One region of the Clostridium sp. MF28 genome, then DNA from elsewhere that is predicted to be linked to it. Evidence: a T-box and tRNA genes for the amino acid it is inferred to sense, from the RefSeq annotation. Region 1 holds a T-box; the other holds one or more tRNA genes.
What was found. The T-box of region 1 lies ahead of argS (arginine--tRNA ligase). A T-box ahead of a tRNA ligase gene usually reads a tRNA of that ligase, here a tRNA-Arg.

Region 1 (8,319 bases):
TTAATAGATTCTGGGCCTAAATCTGATAGAAGAAAACTTTTTAACTATTTATCAGGGCTAAACTTAAATAAATTAGATTATGTAATTGCAACTCATCCACATGAAGACCATATTGGTAATATGGATGATATAATAAAAACTTATAGTATAGGAACTTTCTATTCTCCAAAAGTTGAATCTACTACAAAAAGCTTTGAGGACATGGTAGATGCTTTAAAAAATAAGAATTTAAAGGTACATGTATTGAAAAACAATAGTAATTCTATTGACTTAGGTGAAAATACTAAAGTAAATGTCTTCTCTCCTAATAAGGATTTTTATGATAATTTAAACAACTACTCTCCTGTAATAAAAATTCAATATGATAACACTTCTTTTTTATTTACTGGTGACGCCGAAAAGGAAGTAGAAAAAGAAATTCTTAATAATAATGAAGATATCAGCGCAGATGTGCTTAAAGTGGGACATCACGGATCCTCAACTTCTACTAGTAAAGACTTTCTAAAAAAAGTTAATCCTTCAATAGCAGTTATATCTGTAGGTAAAGATAATATATACAATCATCCTGATGCTATTACTACAAAATTATTAGATGAAAGCAATATAAAAACTTATAGAACAGATAAAGATGGAACCATCGTCATCTGCTCAGACGGCTCTAACATATCAAAAAAATAAATCAACACCAAAATGGATGCTTCATTATATTAAAAGCATCTAGGTGTTCTTAAAGCATTAAAATAGACCCCAAAAACTTGGAGCCATTTAAAAATCAGAAATAAAATTTATTTATTTCTAAATTATTTATTTCTATCTTATTTATTTTGCAGTCATTAATTAGAATTATTATTCAATGAATTTTCTTGAATATCATACTCTTCTTCTAGATTTTCTAAATCTTCAACTTCATCTTCAGCGATAGCTTCTTCGATAATATCTTCATAAATATATTTTTTCCAATTTACATATATATAATATAAATTTATAACATCCTGCTCATTATAAAGAAGAATTTTTTCAATTTTCTCTTCTGGCATTCTTTTGAAATAGCTTTTATCTTTCATAACTTTGTGAAAAGTTTTAGCTAAATTAGATCCGCTGATTACCTCTCCCTCTCTTACAATATCAAAAACTTTTTCTAACTTTTTAAGCCCAATAGACAATTTTTTATTCTTTTCATATTCTTTTTGAATATCAATCGAATCAAATTCTTCACTAAAATTATAATATATATTATTTTCTTTGAAAAGATAATTAATAACTGAAAAATCATTATTCCCTGAAAAAGTGATAATGGCCTTTTTTCCTTTTTGTTTCATCTTTATAAAATATTCTTTAGCGAGATACAATATATGTGTCGCCTCATCTCTATCTTCAATCATATATTGGGTTACTAGAATATTATTATTTTTCTTATCATACTCACACGCCCCAAATACTCCAATACACTTAGGCTTCTTATATACATAATGCTCTAAATCAAAGAAGATAATTTCTTCTGGTGTATATTCTTTATCTAGAGACTTCATCATAAATTCTTCACTATATTCTTCAACCTTCACCTTATTTTCACGAATAATCACAGTATCACTCTTTTCTATAAGAATTGTATATCCTCAATGTCCAAATTGTATATTACATCCTTTCTTTCAACAACAACATTCACTCTTTTTATTAATTCTCGATCTTTCAATACTTTTTGCAAAAGTTCTTTAGTTGGATTCATACAATAAGGATGTTTTACATTTTTAAACATAGTATAATCGCCTGCTGTATCTCCATATGCATAACTATCGTTTAAATCTATATCATACTTTTTAACAAATTCATTTATCGCCTTCGATTTACTTTTACTATCCCACATTGGTGTGACTTGCCCTGTATATACATTTTTATCATCTATAATATATTTTGCACCTATATAATCTGTAAAGCCATATTTCTTGGCCATCTCTCCAACAAGTTCTGAAGGCGATCCAGATATTATAATTAGAGTATGGTTATTAGCTTGATGCCACTTTATTCTGTCCCTTGTAAAAGTATATACTCTATCGCCCTTTTGTTCTACAACTTTCTTAGCTATATATTCCATTTGATACTTCTGTAATCCTTTAATTGACTCAATATATATATCAATCATTTTCAACAGGTATTGATCATAATCACCTTGCCTCTTATCCCACTTCATAAAGTAAGGCCTTAAATCATTATACCATCTTTCTGAACCTATAATTTCATATTTAACCATCTTTTTAAATACTTCTGTTATTAGTCCTTCTCTGTATAAAGTTCCATCTAAATCAAAAAACGCACCTATATTTGCCATTAACTCACATCCTTTTATACTTATTTATTATACTTTATTTTTTCATTTCAGAAAAGCTTATAAAATCTATCTGATTAATTTAAATATATATGTTGCAATTCACAATGCACATTTCACGCTTCACAATCACGACGGAAATTCTTGCAATATTTTTTGAATTATGATAAAGAATTATTTTTGAAATATATCATATAAATTGTATAAGTAAAAACACTACCAAATATATTTATTATTGATAGTGTCGTTAAAATTTATCCATGACTATTCTATAAAAGTTAGAATTTCATCTATATTCTTTCTCACTTTTTTTCTTATATTATCATTTTCTGGATATCCAACAGCCACTACTAATCTAATTCGCTTTAATTTATTTATATTTAAAAGTTTCTTTAGTTCTTTTTCATTAAACCAACCTAAAATACAAGTACCTAAATTTTGTTCTGTTGCCGCTAAACATATATGCTCAGTTGCAATCCCAATATCAACAGATCTATAATCCTGCTGTTTAATTAATGCTCCAGCTCGTGAAGTTAAATTTCCACTTTCCTCCACCACTATTATAAAAGCTGGACATTCTGTAGTAAATTTATTCATAACTGCATCCTGTAGGCATTCTGAAACCTTAGGTACTAGCTCTTTATTATTAACTACTACAAAATGCCATGGTTGGCTATTACATGCTGATGGAGCTAATCTGGCAGCCTCAATACATTTTACTAACTTTTCTTTTTCAACAGGTTTATTTAAATACTTTCTACAACTTTGACGTTCATTTAATAAATCAATAAATTCCTTCATAAAACTTCTCCTAAATTCTTTATAATCTTTTATAAATCAATTTCTCCAAGACTTTCTTTCTTAACTAATCCTGGATTCTTTTTTCTAAACTCCTCTACTGTTTTCTCATAATATATTTTTATGGTTGCCATTGTAGGTGATCCTAGAAGCATTCCAAAAGGTCCCCAAAAGCCACCGCCTATTGCAACTCCTAATATTATCCCTAATGGACTGACTCCAACCTTTTTCCCTATAAGCTTAGGATCAAGGTACCAAGCATCAAAAAGATGAATACAAAGTAAAAGTATGAATACCATAAAAGCCTTCATAGGTGAAACAAAGATTGCAACTCCCGCACCGACTACTTCACCAATAAGTGGTCCAAAATAAGGAATCATATTAGTAATCCCTTCTATCAGGGCTATTAGTGGTGCATAGGGTTCCCCAACAATTAATAGACCTATAAGTGATATAAAACCTATTATTGCTGAATCAATTGCTTTTATCCCTATATAAACTCCTATCATTTTATTATAGGTTCTAATAAATGTAACTAACTTATTCCCCTTTTCTTCATTAAAAATCATATATGTTATGGTTCTAGCACGTTTTAACAACTTTTCTTTATCCATTAAAACATAAATTGAAATTAAAAAACCAAAAATCACACTAACTAAATTTGATGTAAATGATAATAAGTACATAATAAAATTTTGTAGTAGTCCTATTGTTACACTTCCTATCTGGCTTGACATTTCCTGTAGCTTATTTAAAAGTCCCGCTTGTACAATCAGTGTCTTTATTCTTTCATTTTGAAGAAGAGTATTGATCCACTTTTGTATAATTTCCACATAGGCCGGCATTTCTCTAGTTATATTTACTATACTATCTACTATACTTGGTATCGTAAAAAATAATATTATAATAATTAAAGCTATAATTATAAAATATGTAATCAATATCGATATTGCTCTTTTAGTTTTAAAATTATTTTCAAAAAAACTTACTACTGGATTTAATATATAAGCACAAATAATAGCATATATAAAAGGTGACATAATAGATAAAACTTTTCTGCCTATATCAAAGAAAAAATTATAATTATCTATAAGTTTGTATCCAATTACACCTATTAAAGCAAATATTAATATATCCCTATATTTAATATTTCTATTTATAAACAATTCATTCCACATCCTTTCCATGCTTTTTTCAATTATACCATATATCATTTTTTAAGGCATATAAAAGAAATTAACGAGTCAAAAAATAGAGGGTTGCTACATAAGACATCCCTCTATTTCAAAAAATTATAATAAATTTAATATTAAATAACTACATTTTTTCTACTACATCTATTCCAAGTAACTCTAATCCATTTTTTATTACTTGTAAACTTGCTTTAACTAAGTTTAATCTTGTAGCTTTTAAATCCTCATCTTCTAAGTTCAATACCGAATGCGCATTATAGAATTTATTAAATCCTTTTGCAACTTCAATTACGTATCTTGTTAATATTGAAGGTTCTAACTTATCTAAGGCTAAAGTTATTACGCTATTAAAGTTAGCTATACTCTTAACTAACTCAAATTCTTCTTTTGAAGATAATTTACTATAGTCAACAGTTCCAGTACATTCTTTACCTCTGTTTAATATACTATTTCCTCTTGCATATGAATATTGAACATATGGGCCAGTTTCTCCATCAAATGATAATATTTCCTTCCAATCAAAAACAATATCTTTTTCTCTTGAGTTTTTAAGATAAGTAAAGATTACTGCTCCGACACCAATTTTCTTTGCAACTTCCTCTTTATTTTCAAGTTCTGGATTTTTTTCATTTATAACTTCCATTGTCTTCTCTACAGCTTCACGAAGTAAATCATCAAGTAAAACAATCGATCCATTTCTAGTTGAAAGTTTTCTATCTGCAAATTTAACTAACCCAAAGCCTACATGAACACAGTCTTTAGACCATTCATGTCCTGCAAGTTCTAACACTTTAAATACTTGTTTGAAGTGAAGTGCTTGAGGCGTTCCAACTACATAAACACATTTATGAAAATCATAAGTTTTCTTTCTATACATAGCAGCTGCTAAGTCTCTTGTAGCATATATCGATGCACCATCACCTTTAAGTACTATACAAGGCGGCATATTATATTCTTCAAGCATTACAACTTGAGCCCCATTACTTTCTACAAGAAGTCCTTTTTCTTTCAATTCATCAACAACAACATCCATCTTATCATTATAAAATGCTTCTCCAGCTAATGAATCAAATTTAACTCCTAAAATGTTATAAACTCTTTCAAATTCTTTTAAGCTCAACTCTCTAAATCTAGTCCAAAGTGCTGTTGCTTTTTCATCACCAGTCTCTAGTGCCTTAAAATTTGCTCTTGCTTCATCTTCTAATGAAGGATCTTTTTCAGCCTCTTCGTGGAATTTAACATATATTCTAAGTAATTCATCAATTGGAGCCTTTTCTAATGCCTCTTCGTCTACCCATCTATCATACGCACTTATAAGCTTACCAAATTGAGTTCCCCAATCTCCCAAGTGATTCAATCCTACAGTATTATATCCTTCCTTCTTAAACATCTTATATAAAGAATTACCTATAGCTGTAGTGAATAAGTGACCAACATGAAAAGGTTTTGCTATATTAGGCGAAGAATATTCAACGCAAACTGTTTTCCCTTCCCCTATATTTGATGCTCCATAATTTTCTCCATCTGCTAAAACCTTTTTGATCGTATTTTCTGCAAATACTCCTTTATCAACGAAGAAGTTAACATATGGCCCTAAATTCTCAATTCTTTCAAATCCATCAGTTGACATAGAATTCTTCAATTCTTCTGCTATCATATTTGGAGCTTTTCTCATAACCTTTGACAATTGGAAACATGGAAATGCATAATCTCCCATTTCTGGCTTTGGCGGTATTTCAATCAATTTTTCAATAGCTTCAATTTCTAATTCCACATGTTTTTTTATTAGTTCTGCAACTTTACTTTTATAATCCATAATATCCTCCTTATATTTAGACAAACTCTTCATAAATTAAATAACTTTATAATTTGTAAGAATGTATTTCTTTATTCTTTCTCAAAATTTAATTTTCTTAGTCAGTATTTCTCATAATAAATGCACAAATTTAACTTCGATATAGATTTCTAAAGAACAAAAAAAATCCGCCTCTTAAATAAAAAGAGACGAATTATCCGCGGTACCACTCTTATTGTATTTTATATAAATAAAATACCTCTCAACTTTTAACGCAATTTAACTTGCGACCAGCCCTACTAAAGGTTTAAAAATAATAATTAATATATCATACCAGCTATATTAGATTATTATCTTTTCAACTACTTATTTCAGGTGATTTCTCCAAGGCTCTTTTCACTTAATCTATCCATAGGGCTTACACCATCTCCCTATTCGCTAAAGGAATTAATTAAACTACTTTCCTCTTCTTAGAATTTTTCAATATTAATGATAATAAATTATACAAATTATCTTAAATTTTGTCAACTTTATTTTTAAAATAGGAAACGTGTTATTAAATTAGTAATCCCTAAAAGCATATTACGTATAACGCCGGCTGGTATAGAAATTATTCTTCCTCCAACAAAGATTAACGCTAACATAATGAACATTTGATATTGATAAAATTTTTCTTCAAATCTATAGAACGTATTTGGACTTAAATCTCTTAAAAGACTAAAGCCATCTAGTCCTGGTATTGGTATCAAATTAAATAATCCTATATTTACATTAATAACAAGCGTCATATATATCATTCGCTCTAAAACACCAGCTAATGCATCTGGTAAAAATCTATATGCAAAACTATAATAAAGTCCCAAAACTATTGAAGTTGCTATGGCAACTAAAAAATTTGCAATTGGTCCAGCTAAACTTACTTTCAAGTCATCTTTATAATAGTTTTTATATGCCGATGGATTAGTTTGTACTGGCTTTGCCCATCCAAAGCTAAAGATAAGTACAGCCACAAATCCTATAGGATCAATATGCGCAATTGGATTTAAAGTCAATCTTCCTTGAAACCTTGGTGTCTTATCTCCCATTCTATCTGCTATTAATGCATGTGCATATTCATGAAATGTAAAAGCGATAAGCATCCCTGGAATCATTAAAATCATATTAAGTACTGAATTCATGTTTTCCTCCTTTTTCGATATGTATGTTTTATATTATATCATACTTAGAACAAATCCTATTAAAAGAACATATATATTTCAACTAAATAATATTACTCTGTTCTTATAGACTTATTCATTTTTGTTACCTAATAGTTTAAGATAAACTTTTATAAATTAAACTTTTTAGGTATATATATTTTTTATCTTCCTTACGCTATTATAGTGTCTTAAATGTTTATATAAAATGTATATATTGCTTACTATTTATTCCCAACATTATATCATAAAAGATTACTATCAACAATGTAAATGCACTTATTAGTTTATATCAGAACATTGTTCTATATGTTGTACTAATAAACCTACATTTAAAATTTTAGTAAAACAAATGCTCAATTAAGACAAAAGGTAGAAACTCAGTTACAACATATACATTATAAGATCTAATTTAATAAAGAGTGTTTAATTTCAATTTAATTAAACACTCTTTATTTACCATCTTTATTTACTATTATTTAAACTTTTATAAACTAATTTTCCGCTATTATCTTCAGTCGCTATGAAATCTTCTTTAATCTGAACAAGTTTTCCTTCATATTCAACTTCTTTTCCTGTACTTAAATTCTTGACACTACCTTTAAGATTATCATTAACTAGTATTTCACTTTTATTACTAAAATACAAGTCATTAGCACTTACAACCGAATCAAGTGTTGCCTTTTTCCAATTTGCTGTATCTTCATCAACTTTTCCATAAGTGATACTGGTAATTTTATCACCGTTAAGCTCACCAATATAAATCACATCATTTCTGTCGATTCCAAGAAGTGTCAGATTTTTATTACCACTAAATGTTAATTGCTTATTGGGGCTGGTAACAAAAAATTTACTATTCAACTTATCTTCATATATTAATCTATCGTTGTGAGGCATTACTTTCATATTTCCTAAAACATTAACTGCTAGAGGAACCTTTTTTCTTTCATAATCTCTATCAAATCTATAAACTGCGCTCTTTAAACCACCTGTATATATTTCTACATAAAATAC
Region 2 (8,319 bases), 2.8 Mb from region 1:
GCAACAGCAACAATACTTCAATATTCATCACCAGTAATAATTACTTGTTATTTAGCCATTCGTAATAAAAAAATTCCAAAGCTTAAAGAAATTATTGCTATTGGACTAGCAATGCTAGGGACATTTTTTATAATTACAAAGGGGAATATTCATAGTATATCTATTTCAAGGTTGGCATTGTTTTGGGGAATTGCAGCAGCATTTGCAGCAGCCTTTTATACTTTACAACCTCGCTTACTTCTTAGAAAATGGGGATCCATATTAGTAGTTGGGTGGGGGATGTTAATAGGAGGAATAGCCTTCAGCTTTATTGAGCAGCCATGGAATTGCACTGGAATTTGGTCTACTAATTCAATATTAGCTATTATATTTGTAGTATTATTTGGAACGTTAATTGCTTTTACTTGCTTTTTAGAAAGTTTAAATTATATAAAGCCGACAGAGTCAAGTATATTATCATCAGCTGAACCTTTATCGGCTGCTATATTATCTGTATTATGGTTACATGAAGAGCTTGGAATAGCACAATGGATTGGAACGGCATGTATTATAACTACAATTATAATTTTGTCTCGTATAAAGCAATAAAAAGTTGTTTCAATATAGAATGAAAATTAGTTCAATATATCAGCATATTAATACAAAATGCTTAAGTAGATTAATAGATAGCTGGATGACAATGAGTCAGCAGGTATTGATAAAATCATAAGTATACTCATTAAGAGAATTCTAAATTACCCGTAGTAACTATTATAATTATATCCCCATAATTTAGCGGTTTCATGATATATTTGCGAGAATTAGGTTCAAAACGAATTAGCTCCTGTATTAATTGAGTGCTATCAACTATAAGAAGTATGGCTCTACCAGAAGAATTATTTTCAACATTATAATCAATGCCTGCTGATAAGCCTGAGTCTTTTAAGGTATACAGCCCTTGAGTTAAAGTTTTACTAGCAGCAAAAGCATTTACTGTATTTATGCTAAGTAATAAGAATAAAAAAATAGAAAATATAACAATAAATTTTTTCATTATACTCGCCACCTTTCATAATTTATAGTATTTGAAAGCGGTGAAAATATATTCAAAATATATTATAGCAAGTTAAGAAAAATAAATTATTACAAAATTCTAATAACTGATTTAGAAAATTATAGCTTGTCATACAAATGACATATTCATCCTGTATTATAAATTTATAAGATAGTTAATCATTATTTACCCCTTATTAAATAGATGATAACAAGTATTTAGAATGATCTATTACACCCTAGTAGATTATTCTTTTTTTTCGCATTCATTTACTATGTAATTATAGTAGTGAGCTATAGCCATGTCCACTATAGTACTTACATAGGTATTTAAGTCAGGATGCCTGCTCTTTAATTCATTAACTTTTCTAACAGTAGAAGATCTAAGCATATAAGTTCGTTTAGTATCTAGGAATTCACCATCAATAGGTGGAGCCATGCCATTTGCTAATGAAACTTTTCTATTATCTGCAAGAATATTAGAATTAGATGCTTTAACATTTTGGGTAGATGCTGCTTCATCATCATCAAATGAAAAAGATGAAATGCACTTGCCAGAAATGACTGGTTCAGGTGTAAAACCAATTATTTCTTCATTCTCATCTGGAGCAAAATCATTTTTTGGTAGTTCATTTTGTTTTCTTTTACTCATAAGTGTTCTCCTTTACTAAATATCATAATAAATTTTTTGTACATTCTTTCTATAAATGATAAAAGAAATGCATGCTTCTAAATATAAAAGATCAAATGAAAGAATTCTGTTAATCAAATGAAAAATTTGAGCTCTAACTTTTTGCAGGATAACTTTTTTGAAGAGATCTTTTGAATTTTCATTTATCTCACTTAGGATATATGCAGAAATAGAGAATATTCTAATATTCTTCACAATATTTATTCTGAAGAATAAATACTCTAGAGAATAAATATTCTAAAGAATATTACCATATACGAATATATATTCTTCAGAATATGCTTGAAAAATGCGGCTTAAGAAGAGGTTAGTATTTAAATTAACAACTTCTAGTGGAGTATAATATATGGTTGGATTTTTTAGAAGGTAATAAAAAATATTTAAGGCAATAACAAACTAATATGAAAATAAATTTGGGAGGAGAGTAAATTAAAAAAGTATTAGTTGAACCATTTAGAATTTAGTTAGATAGTGATACTGTAATTAGATACAGTTTATCAGGATAATATTCTATAACTATAAATATATATAGCACATATGTTAACATTTTTATTTTATGGTTTGATTTAATAAGACATGTAATAAAAAATAAGAGGCTAATAAATAATTGAGAGTGAATTCTAATTTAATATTAAAACTTGGTTAAATAAAATAATTAAGTTTTAATATTAGATTATTTATTAAGCAGTTTGATTACTAAAATTTCAAATATAAACTTATTATTGAAAAGCATTATACTCAACGAGATAGAAATTTAAATATATTTATAAATTTATATTAATTTAGCGAAGAAAAAAGTCAAGGCGTGTGATACTGCTAAGTGATAGGTTTACAAATACGGTGAATTTGCGGAAAAAAATACAATATTCAGCACTTTATTTGAAAAAAATAAATTTTTATGTTGACAACCTATAATCATGTAACATATAATAAACAAGCAGATTAGTTGCGGGTATCGTATATCGGTAATACTCCAGCCTTCCAAGCTGGAAAGGTGGGTTCGATTCCCACTACCCGCTCCAAAAAAAATTAAAGAGTTTGCAACATAATAAATAATATGCGTTTTTAGCTCAGCTGGATAGAGCAACGCCCTTCTAAGGCGTGGGCCAGGGGTTCGAATCCCTTAAAACGCACCATATAATGGTGAACGTAGTTCAGTTGGTAGAGCGCCAGTTTGTGGCACTGGTTGTCGTGGGTTCGAGTCCCATCGTTCACCCCATGTAAAAATATTAGTAGGCTGCAAGGCAATTGATTTAGCTTAATTATTTGTAAAAGCATTCTATTATAATTATTATTCTGGTTCACTAGCTCAGTCGGTAGAGCACATGACTTTTAATCATGGTGTCCCGGGTTCGATTCCCGGGTGAGCCACCAAATTGTTTAACCTAAGGTAGAAAAGGTATAGTTAAATATACTTTGATGCTTTAGGTTTTTTATTATTTAGTAAAAATTATATCAAGTCAAATTTACAGATGACTTTGTAGGCAGAGGAAATATATAGCCCAAGAATTAGTTTTTTTGTATTATTTAAGTTTATGCTATCTCTTGTAAAGGTTAAGAAAAATGATAACTTAGAATTAAAATGCGAAAATTTGAAATTCATGACAGCATATATAATAAAAATAACAGCTCTAAGGTAAATGTTAACCTTAGAGCTGTTAGATTTTAATAATATACTGGGATGCTATTAAATATTTTTCTTAAAATAGTTTTCTTTTTCAAAACGGCTGTAGAGTAGCACATATCTTTAAAATAAGCATATTCCTTAACAGTATGATTTTTGTAGAATACAAAATTTATAAGTTCAATTTCTTCTTCACTTAGATTTTTAAGAGCTAAATTTAAATCTTCATAATCACAGATTTCACATAATGAAGCTTCGATAGATATTTCTTGTGAAGGAATATCTTCTTCAAAGTTATCATGATAACTTAAAGCATCATTACTATCAGTAGAACTTCTGAAATTCATTTTCCTAATTAAATCATTTACATTATTCTTTATTGCATTAGTAGCATAAGCAACAAACCTATGCTTCTCCAAATCGTACATGGAAACAGATTTAAAAAGTGATTTATAACATTCCTGCTGAATATCATAAATGCTATATCCATCAACAAAAGTTTTCTTTGAAATATTATAGATTAAAGGCTTAAACTCATCAGTTAATTTTTCTTTTGCGGTTTCATCATTATTTTTACATCTTCTCACCAGATTTTCAATATAATCAAAATTCATATGAACCTCCTTCCTCACTTAATGGCTGCAAAATAAATTGATTAATTTACATATGTTGTGTTCATTGTTAAGTTAATTTCTACATGTAGATATACGGCCGAGAATGTACATTTTGCATAAAAATAGAAAATAAATTATATTAATTTATTTTAGATTAGGTTGAAGTAAGATTTTTATTAGAAATATCAGTATTTTATGTGTGATTTATTCATCTAAATACAATAATGCATTTATGGAAAGTTTTGTAATATGAATATAGTAACTATACTGAAAAGTTTTTTATAAAAAAATATTGACATACTAATCATATAGTATTAATATGAATTAAACACATTGTTTCCCGTAGAAACAAAAAATGGAGGTCTAAGTGGATAATTTTAGCATTATACTAGATGAGATGATAGGAAGAATGTTTTTTATCAGCGGTGAACTTGAAAAAAGACCAAAAGATTATGGAAATTGTGGGGTTCCATTGCATATGTCAGATATACATATGATTGAAGCAATACAAAAAAATCAGAGTGCAAATACAACTGAGATTGCAAAAATTATGAATACTACAAAAAGTACTGTTTCAAAGATTACAAAACGCTTAGAAAAAGAAGGCATGATTAAGAAATATAAATTTCTAGATAATAAGAAGGAAATTTACTTCAAATTGACTGATCTAGGATTAAAAGCATTCAATGGGCATTATGAGTACCATATATCAAGAACACAATCGTTTGATAAAGAATTTGATAATTATACAGAAGAAGAAAAAAAGCTTATTGTAAATTTTCTGAAGAAATACACTGAAGAATTAGAACAATATTTAAAATGAATGTATTTTATGAAAATACTATATTAATTTAATATTTTGCTGACCAGAAAGACTGGAGGCTAAGTTTTGAAAAGAAAGATTATTGACTTTCTTTTTAAAACTTAGCCTTTTTTATATCTGATGGTTTCATACAGAAACAATTTTTATACTAAACTATAGAGCAAAATAAGGAGGAAATAAATGGATAGAATTGAAGAAAAAATTATAGAAATCATTGATAACAACAGAGAAGAAATAATAAAATTTGCACGAGATATTTATAGAAATCCAGAGTTAGGCTACAAGGAAGTAAAAACGTCTAAAAAGGTAGCAGAAATATTAGGCCGAAACACAGAAGTTTTAAAAAAGGATGTAGCTATTACAGGTATTAAAGGCTATTTAAAAAAGGTAAATACTAAAGAAATAAATGTAGCACTGATTGGAGAACTAGATGCTATAGTATGTCCAAGTCATACATTTGCAGATAAAGAAACTGGTGCAAGTCATTCTTGTGGTCATCATGCACAACTGGCTGGAATAATAGGAGCCTCAATAGCTTTGGCGAATGAAGAGATAAAGCAACATATAGATGGAAATGTCATATTTTTTGCAGTTCCTTCTGAGGAGTATGGAGAGATTGAATTTAAAAATTCATTAAAAGAAAAGGGATCGATACAATATGGTGGGGGAAAAAGTGAACTTATTAGAATTGGAGAATTTGATGATGTAGATATAGCAATTGCTCATCATTCAAGGCCAGATAAAGAAGCTGTAATAGTTGGTGATACAACAACTAATGGATTTGTATCTAAACTTATTAAGTATAAAGGCAAAGAAGCTCATGCAGCTGGAAGTCCTCAGTTAGGGATTAATGCATTAAATGCAGCTAATATCGGGTTAAATGCATTAGCTTATCAACGGGAAACTTTTAAGGATGAAGATTCAGTTAGAGTTCACCCAATAGTTACAAAAGGTGGAGATTTGGTTAATGTTATTCCAGGTGAAGTTACTATAGAAACTTTAGTCAGAGGGAAAACAATTGAAGCTATTTTAGATGCTAATAAGAAAGTTGACAGAAGTTTCAAAGCAGGGGCTCTTGCTATTGGAGCACAAATAGAAATAAAAACTTTTCCTGGGTATTTACCAGTAATACCTATTGAGCCATCTGAAATTATATTAGATGTTTCTAAGGAAGTTGTGAAAGAGGGGGCAGTTAAGAAAATAGATTCTGGTGCACACTTGGCAGGTTCTACTGATGTAGGAGATTTAACACATATTATTCCTGTATTAAAATTTGAAACAGGCGGAGTAGAAGGGGCATTGCATTCAGAAAATTTTAAAATAATAAATGAAGAAATTGCATATATAGCTACAGCTAAAATAATGGCGTTGACAGCTTATAGACTTTTAAAGGAAAAAGCTCATGAAGCTAAAAAAATTAAAAATACCTTTAAGCCCAAATTTACTGTAGATGAATATAGAGCTTATATGAATAGTCTTGAAAATACGATTAAGGAGGATTATAGAAATGAGTAATGAAAACATTGAAAAAGATTATGCTATAGAGCAGGTTAGAACAGCGTGCAGGCATTTTGCAGATTTATATTTTTATTTTTCAAAAGTTCTAACTGATGAATTGGGAGGAGATAAAACAAAGGAAATATTAGAAAAAGTCCTATTTGAGAGGTCTATTGAAAGAGCAGAAAGGATGAGAGAAAAAGCAAAAAGTAATAATTTAGAATTGGTGCCAGACAATATAATTAAGCTTACTGATGTTCCTTTTTTGGGATGGGTACCTGAATTAAAAGAATCACATTGCCCATATGGAGAAGCTTGGATTTCAAGATTAGATGAAAACCCATGGTTTAAAGAACTTGCTTCCTTGTATTGCGATGTTACTGATACTACTGTTGCTGAAGAATTTACAGGAAACACTTCTCATAAAATAACCCAAAATGTCTTGTGGGGAGACAAATCCTGTGAAAGGATATATTTTCCTAAAGAAGAGCTTCTAAAGGGGGAATATACTTATGGAAAAAAAGAAAACAAATAAGAAAATAATATTAGGGCAGATTTTACTTTTAATATTGATTTTTGGATTAATTGAGTATTTGGTTTCTACTGGGAAAATAAATAAATTATATCTGGCTGCACCATCACAAGTTATAAAGGAATTAATAGAGGTGTTAAATGCAAAAATATTGATATCTAATATTTTTATAACAATATTGGAGTTCTTAACAGGTTATGGAATATCTATTATTTTAGGTATTGGATTAGGCTTAGTATTTGTAGCATTTCCAAAGGTAGATACTTTCTTTTCGCCTTTTATTTCCGCAATAATGTCAATACCAAAAGTCGCAATAATACCTTTACTTACTATTTGGTTTGGAATAGGTTTTTCAAGCAAGGTCATATTAGTATTTCTGTTTAGTTTTTTTACAATATTTTTTAATACTATATCTGGAGCAAAGCAGACTTCAAATAGTTATATAAAAGTAGCTAAAGTATTTAAGGCATCAAAGACTCAAACAATTTTTAAAGTGTTATTACCATCAGCAATACCAAGCATATTTGCTGGTCTTAGAGTAACAGCGGCTACGGGAATAACAGGAGTAATATTTGCAGAAATGCAGGCAGCTAAAAAGGGATTAGGTTTTTTGCTATCAGAGGCAGCATCTCTATATAATACTCCAAGACTTTTTCTTGTAATCATAATAGTGACTATAATATCAGTAATATTGGTGAAGATTGCAGATCTTATAGAAGAAAGGTTATTCATAAAATAATAAATTAAATAATTTAAACCAAGGGGGAAATATAATGAAGAAAATAAAAAAATTAATTTCTATATTAATTATAGGAGCACTAGCAGTAGGAACTCTAGGGGGATGCTCTAAAGAAAGTTCAGAGAAAGCCACAGCTAGTGCAAGTAGTGGAAATATAAAAGTTAGATACGCATCTTACCAAGGAATGACAGCAGTTGGATTTTGGTTTGGAGTAGAGAAAGGATTTTTTAAAGATGCTGGAATTGATTTGGAAACAGTTGACGTACAAGATAAAGTTGCGGCTGTTGCTTCAGATTCAATTGATATGGGAGATTTAAATACTTCACAGGCTATTACAGCTGCAAGTACAGGTGCACCGTTTAAGTTAGTATCATCTATGTTTAGAACAAAAGGAGCCTGGTATTTAATAAGTAATAAGTCAATTACAGATATAAAACAGTTAAAAGGTAAAAAGGTTGGAATAAATGTTGTTGGAAGTGGAACAGATGTAACTGTGAGAGAAATTTTAGAGAAAAATGGATTGGATCCAACTAAGGATGTTGAACTTGTAGCTAATGGTTCCTTTCAACAGGCTTATGCAAGTTTAGAAGCTAATCAAGTAGATGCAACAATAATACATCAACCATTTGTAGAAATAGGTTTAGAGTCTGGAAATGTTAATTTGTTATGCAATGGCTGGGATTATGTTCCGCAGTTTAATACTGGAGTATTAATTGCAAGTGATAAATTTATTAAAAGTAACCCAGAAGGAGTAAAAAGAGTTATAG

Region 2: it encodes a tRNA-Arg, which carries the amino acid that the T-box ahead of argS (arginine--tRNA ligase) is inferred to sense. The anticodon was not compared.

The regions. Positions count from the first base shown of each region.
Region 1 is NZ_CP014331.1:4,578,659-4,586,977, reverse strand. Features, by position in the region: gene AXY43_RS20095 (ComEC/Rec2 family competence protein) at 1-678, shown strand, start outside; gene AXY43_RS20090 (ribonuclease H-like domain-containing protein) at 834-1,583, opposite strand; gene AXY43_RS20085 (HAD-IB family hydrolase) at 1,598-2,326, opposite strand; gene AXY43_RS20080 (nitroreductase family protein) at 2,588-3,124, opposite strand; gene AXY43_RS20075 (AI-2E family transporter) at 3,154-4,299, opposite strand; gene argS (arginine--tRNA ligase) at 4,439-6,130, opposite strand; T-box leader at 6,312-6,590, opposite strand; gene AXY43_RS20065 (site-2 protease family protein) at 6,646-7,287, opposite strand; gene AXY43_RS20060 (hypothetical protein) at 7,771-8,319, opposite strand, start outside.
Region 2 is NZ_CP014331.1:1,197,125-1,205,443, reverse strand. Features, by position in the region: gene AXY43_RS05210 (DMT family transporter) at 1-588, shown strand, start outside; gene AXY43_RS05205 (hypothetical protein) at 719-1,033, opposite strand; gene AXY43_RS05200 (hypothetical protein) at 1,280-1,684, opposite strand; tRNA gene AXY43_RS05195 (tRNA-Gly) at 2,672-2,745, shown strand; tRNA gene AXY43_RS05190 (tRNA-Arg) at 2,783-2,859, shown strand; tRNA gene AXY43_RS05185 (tRNA-His) at 2,867-2,942, shown strand; tRNA gene AXY43_RS05180 (tRNA-Lys) at 3,022-3,097, shown strand; gene AXY43_RS05175 (sigma-70 family RNA polymerase sigma factor) at 3,389-3,961, opposite strand; gene AXY43_RS05170 (MarR family transcriptional regulator) at 4,329-4,784, shown strand; gene AXY43_RS05165 (amidohydrolase) at 4,965-6,299, shown strand; gene AXY43_RS05160 (L-2-amino-thiazoline-4-carboxylic acid hydrolase) at 6,292-6,816, shown strand; gene AXY43_RS05155 (ABC transporter permease) at 6,794-7,552, shown strand; gene AXY43_RS05150 (ABC transporter substrate-binding protein) at 7,587-8,319, shown strand, end outside.